2 regions of the Peribacillus sp. NPDC097895 genome follow, and region 1 is predicted to be linked to the other one. Evidence: riboswitches for the same ligand, from Rfam matches in the RefSeq annotation. Region 1 holds a riboswitch; the other holds the start of a gene.
What was found. A riboswitch is a leader RNA that binds a small molecule or an ion and turns the genes downstream of it on or off. The one in region 1 is predicted to bind S-adenosylmethionine.
Positions count from the first base shown of each region.

Region 2: it holds a riboswitch for S-adenosylmethionine, as region 1 does, so the genes downstream of both, ACQKMH_RS13160 (Fur-regulated basic protein FbpA) here and ACQKMH_RS22970 (sugar ABC transporter substrate-binding protein) in region 1, are expected to answer to the same signal.

Region 1 is NZ_JBNNSH010000006.1:90,077-93,232, forward strand. It holds gene ACQKMH_RS22965 (GTPase domain-containing protein) at 1-1,040, shown strand, start outside; SAM riboswitch class I at 1,138-1,243, shown strand; gene ACQKMH_RS22970 (sugar ABC transporter substrate-binding protein) at 1,359-2,471, shown strand; gene ACQKMH_RS22975 (sugar ABC transporter ATP-binding protein) at 2,527-3,156, shown strand, end outside.
Region 2 is NZ_JBNNSH010000002.1:385,636-388,791, reverse strand. It holds gene tenA (thiaminase II) at 1-559, opposite strand, end outside; TPP riboswitch at 658-762, opposite strand; SAM riboswitch class I at 924-1,028, shown strand; gene ACQKMH_RS13160 (Fur-regulated basic protein FbpA) at 1,168-1,380, shown strand; gene ACQKMH_RS13155 (aspartyl-phosphate phosphatase Spo0E family protein) at 1,635-1,829, shown strand; gene ACQKMH_RS13150 (N-acetyltransferase family protein) at 1,921-2,427, opposite strand; gene ACQKMH_RS13145 (SGNH/GDSL hydrolase family protein) at 2,652-3,156, shown strand, end outside.

The DNA.
Region 1 (3,156 bases):
AGGACCTTTCAGTTTTCCTTCAATCGAATTATCAAGATGATAATTGGAAAGAAAAAAGGTCTGAAAAAATCCTTGCTTTCATTCGTAAAACATTATCTAACCTGTTAGAAAAACGGGCAGCTAATGAGCGTAAATGTGAGCACTCCATTTCTTGGAATGAACAGATGGAAATCAAACTAAATGGAGCGGTCAACCAACTGGCTGATTTGGAAAAAGAAAAAAGTGAGAATATCATAAGGTCATATCGTTCGCTTAAAGATGAAGTGAAAAATCAACTTTATTCCAAAATTCCTGAATTACTGAGGGATTGTTCTAAATCGTTAACCGAAAGCAGTGATTTCAGTCAGGTCCATATACAGTTAAACCAGGAAATGAATGAGCGGATCCAAGCATTCATATCTGATAAAATCATGCCGCAGTATTACCGTTCCCTTCAAGATTGGATTGCCAGTTCCCAAATGGAATTCGCACAAAGCCAACAATTTATGGATGAGATGAGTGCTGGTTTCAATGAATTATACAAAGAAGAACGAATTACGCTTGCAGGTGACTTCAGAGTATTGGATGACTGGCGTCGTGATGCCGATCGGATGACAAGCAGTATCCGCATCGATGACGTTAATATCCTTATGCGCAGGACTCCATCACAATTGCTGCTTAAAGGAGCAGGAAAGCTGTTTGGGGCGATACCGCAAAATAAAGCCAATATGTACAATCGTTATAAGAAATACCTGGAAAGTGAAGATTACCTGGATGTTGCTGAGATGATCACTGAACGTTTCCTTACCCAATTCGGGTTGTTTGAAAAATCCCTGGATCGTGACATTGCACTTTTCTATCGCAGTTCATTTGCCTTACTTCAAAAAACAATTGAACAAACGCAGACTGAAATTAAAGACTACCAGGCAGCATTGGAGCATATGAAAGAAAATCCGGAAGTTTACCGTGATCCAATCACTTTGTTTGAAGTGAAATTACGTCAGTTGGAGAGACTTGAAAAAATTGAGAAAAAACGTCTAGCCCAACTGCAAAGAAAATAAAAAATAAACAGAAACATTTCAAATATTCAAAAATCTATTGACTTTATGACTATATCCCGATAAAGTGATAATTACGAAAAACGTATTACAATATATTCTCTTATCAAGAGTGGCGGAGGGACTGGCCCTAAGATGCCCAGCAACCGTTCCATTAGGAATTGGTGCTAAATCCTGCAAAACAGAAATGTTTTGACAGATAAGAGAGGGACAAGTCTGCAAAACAGCTGATCAAACCTCTCTATACTAGAGAGGTTTTTATTTTAGGATTTACACCAACTTGATTGATGCGAATAATAAGAGATTTTAGGGGGGAACAAGATGAGAAGGTCTATTAAAGGGGTATTCGTTTCAGCCATCGCTTCGGCTTTGCTATTAACGGGGTGCTCAACAGGGCAGAGTTCTACAGAAGCGAAGAAAGAAGAAAAGGTATCATTTGAAAATGTACCGGAAAGATTTGCCGAAGGGGAAGGAGCCAAAATCAAAGTGATCCGTAAAATTGGCGGAGATGATCATACGGCTCAATACTTAGCCGGAGCGAAGGAAGAAGGAGAAGATTTAGGGTTTCAAGTGGATACATATACAGCCAATGGAGATACGGCTAAATTCCATGATGCCATCGCCCAGGCTTTGGAGGAAGATTATGACGGCTATATCATCTCCCATGGGGATGATGCAGCGACAGTGAATGACGTTCAAAAGTTGGTTGATGCAGGTAAAAGCGTTGTCACCTTCGATTCTATTAGTGATCTATCCAAAATAGACGGTGTGACATTAACCTCACAGGATGATGAGGCGCTGGCAACACTCGCTTTTGATAAATTGATAGAAGAACAGAAAGGTAAAGCTTCAATTGCCTATCTTTGGGTGGATGGTTTCCCTCCAATGGTAAGACGAAACGCAGTCTATCAGGAAAAATTAAAAGAAAATCCTGGGATTAAAGAAGTCGAAAGATTCGGAGTGGCATCAGCTGATACTTCCGTTCAGACACAGAATGCAGTAGCCGCAATGCTGAATAAATATCCTAAAGGAAAATTGGATGCAATATTTGCAACATGGGATGCCTTCGCTATTGGAGCGGCACGGGCTATTAAAGAAGCAGGCCGGGATGAAGTGAAGATATATGGAATTGATGTATCAAATGCAGATCTTCAGGAAATCCAATCAGCTGATAGCTCATGGTCCTACACGGCAGCAGTCGATCCCAAATTGATCGGTGCAGTGAATATGAGGTTATTGGCAAAAAAATTAGCGGGCGAAGAAACGCCGCAAACATATGACTTAAAGGCTTCACTAATTTCACAAAAGCAAATCCAAGCTTCAAAAGAAGCGGTAAACATGTCCAATCTATCTGGTATTGTCGATGGCTGGGGTGTATCAGCAGAATTTGAAGAGGATTGGATGAAAGTTTTGAAAGACCATTATAAAAAGTAAAAAGAGACACTCTCTTTCAGTAGAAGGGAGTGTCTGTTCAATAGGGGGGATGGACATGGGCACACAACTAGAAATGAAGAAGATCTCGATTGAGTTTCCTGGGGTAAAGGCGCTAAGTGAAGTTGATTTTTCTGCACAATCAGGGACAGCACATGCATTGGTCGGTGCAAACGGAGCAGGGAAATCGACGTTAATGAAAGTTTTATCAGGAGCTCATGTTCATTATTCAGGTGAAATTTTTTTAAATGGGATGAAGCAGGATATCCGTTCGCCAAAGGAGGCGCAGGAACAAGGCATTCAAATTGTGCATCAGGAAGTAGATACCGCACTGATCCCCTATTTAACGGTTGGGGAAAATGTAATGTTGAATGATATGGTCCAAAACATGGGCAAAAAACAGATGGTACATTGGAAAGAGCTGCACAACAAAGCCTCTTATATTCTTGATGATATGAAAATTCGTGTCTCTTCAAAAAAGCTGGTAAGAGACCTTACCTTGGCTGAAAAACAGATGGTCCTGATAGCGAGGGCCGTTTCGACAGAATGCAAATTCTTGATTCTCGATGAACCAACTGCTCCGTTAAGTCATACGGAGACGACAGAACTTTTTCGAATTGTAAATGAATTAAAGCAAAAAGGTGTGGGAATCATTTTCATTTCCCATCGTCTCCCTGAGATATTTGAA
Region 2 (3,156 bases), on a different contig from region 1:
AACCAATTAGCCACTTGTGTGCTTCGCCGAATTCAGGAGATGAATAGGATTTAATCCAAGCGGCATAACGATTATTATCCAATGCTTCACCATTTTGTGCTTTTAATTTCAAACCGATTTCATAATAATCCCAAGCACATGGTAGGAGACAGGCGATCAGGTCTGCTAAAGTCCCATGCTGAGCGGCATTTAGCATGTAACCTGTATAGGCTAGCGTGGTTGGAGTTGGTTCTGTATTTTCTAATTCCTTTGAACTTATACCGAATTCCAAAGCATATTGCCGATGAATGTCCATTTCCACTTGAAGGGTTTCATTCAAGATACTCGCAAACTTTGCCATGGTTTCGACATTATGAGCTTTAATGACACCTAAGGCAAAGAGCTTGGAATAATCCATGAGATAGATATAGTCCTGCTTCAAGTAATAGGCAAATTTCTTTTCAGGAAGAGTGCCGTTGCCAATTGCCTGGACAAAAGGATGTGAATGGTTCCTTTTCCAAATTCCTTTTGCACGTTCGTGAAGTCTATCACTGAAGGTTCCTAAATTAGTATTCTCCATTGTTCATCCTCCTTTAGAATGGTCCCTTTTGTTTTAATCCAATAAAAAAACCCGATCCTAAAAAAACGGAACGGGGTAGATGGATAAAGTCAGTGTACGGACGATATCATCCACTTCCCTCCGCCGGTATGAGCCGGTTCAGGTTCAAAGGGTCCGGAACAAATTCCATCTCAGTCTTAAAAAAGACTCCCCTAGTGGTGTGAATTGTATGTAATTACTGACATCATATCAGAAAGCGAAGAAAATGCAACCCAAATTTGCATGAGGAAACCATATATAGCCTTGAAATAAGGGAAAACTGGGCAATTGACTTTTGTTGATAATTGGGATAAAATCATCTCTACATCAAATTATATAAATAGAATTCTTATCCAGAGAGGTGGAGGGACTTGGCCCAACGAAACCTCGGCAGCAGACCCATTTTGGGAACTGTGCTACATCCAACAAGCTAACGCTTGGAAGATAAGAAGAGCCGTACGGACACTGCAGCCTCTTCTTGAATTAGAAGGGGCTTTTATTTTTGTGAAATAACGTTTAGTGACATAATAGAAATGGTATATATAATTTGGTGATAATGAAATCTGTTACATTTTGAAGCAGGCTCTAAGATGAATAAGAAAGGGGCCATTTACATGGCAGAATTAATTAAGAGGATCGAACAGAGGAAGGCATTGCTGATTGAAGAGTTATTGGCAAATGGAGTATACAAAACTTCGGATGAAAGGCACCTTTATGATGCCCCGTTAAAAGTACTGGAAGATGAATATAAAATTGTTATAAATAGACCTAATAACGAGACACCTTCGGAATGGATGACTTAGTAAACGATAGATTATCTTGTGATAAGGGATATTTGAAAGCATTCGCAGTGTTACAAGGGGTGAATGCTTTTTTTATTTATGTCTATTTAGAGGGATGTCACAAAAAATACATATATTAAGAAAAAAGTAGGCTTTTTGTCACAATTATCATACAAAATAACACAATTAAATCCCTAAAAATGGTTGATTTTAACTATAAGTTTCATTATAGTGATAAGTGTAAAAAAATTGAATTAATGGGAGGTGTATATAGAATGCATTGTCGAAAGGTAACTGTTGAAAGAATAGAAGAGAAAAGACAGGAAATGATTAAATTGGCAGCAATTTATGGGTTTACCAGTTTTCTAACTATTCAAGCAAGTCAAGAACTGGATACCCTGTTAAATGCATTAGCCAAGAAAAGAGAATCTGAATATTTCGCGCATCAGAATGTTTATAGGCATTTTTAAACTCGCCGTTTGGGGTCAAGTTTCATAATAGACTTCTGCGTTTAAACTAAAAAAACTACTGCCGAAGGCAATAGCTTTTAAATAATTATATTTAAATATCGATACGTTTACCAAGAATGACCAAGTCCCGTTCAATGCCATCCAGTTCGGCAACTTGTGGTAAGTTTGCCCATTTTTCAAAACCGAATTTTGAAAAAAGCTTCAGGCTAGGTATATTGTGAGCAAATATGAAACCTAATAGAGTCTTCACCCCTAATTTTGGGCTCACTTCTATTGCCTTTTGAATCGAAATTCGTCCAATTCCTTTTCCCCGGAAATAATCATCAATATAAATGCTGATCTCCGCCGTAGAATTATAGGCGGGCCGACCATAGAAAGATTGAAAGCTCATCCACCCTGCAGTTTTTCCTTCTATAGTAATGATATACAGCGGTCGACTTTCTGAGTTATGTTTCTCAAACCATTCAATCCTCGATTGTACGGAAACGGGTTCCGTATCTGCAGTAACCATTCTTGAAGCAATTGTGGAATTATATATTTCAACAATTTTGGGTAAATCCGACCGTTCTGCTTCCCTAAACTCTATGTACTCGTCCATCATTTAAACTCCTATCTATCATATATTTTCAATTTCCGGAATAAAGAGTCATCAGCTCACGAATTATGAAGGAAAGGTGAGCGAAACCTATTCCATTGAAAGTTTTATATTATCATACACTTTTTACTCTTTATCTGACAATTTTTTTTATTGTTAAGAATGCAGAATTTTGGGTATTTAAAAAATGAAATACTTCATATTGAATATACAAAGGAGAAACAAAAATGAAAAAAATAGCAGGTTTATTAATTATTGTACTAGGTATTTGTTTTGTTGCGTATAAATTTCAAGCTTCCGAGTCGAAGGATATGCAAAGGGTGATGGCTTTTGGAGATTCATTAACCTATGGAAAAGGTGATAAGGATGGGGAAGGCTATGTAGAGGGGCTGGAGGATGAATTGAATAATCCTGACTCCAAACAAAAAGTGACTTTTTGGAATTACGGTATAAAGGGACAGGAAACGGATGGTGTTATCAAACAGCTTGATGACTATCGCATTAAAACGAAACTTGATAAAGCAAGTACTTTCATCGTTTATATTGGAACGAATGACTTTATCAATAGTAACGGTGGGAACTTGGAGGAAATAAGTGATCGTAAAATCGATAGGGGTAAACGGGAGTACATCAAACACCTGGATAAAATTACCTCAACTCTAATGAAGGAAAACGATAAAGCAATTATACTAGTGGTAGGACTCTATAACCCAATTAAAGACAATCAAAAAC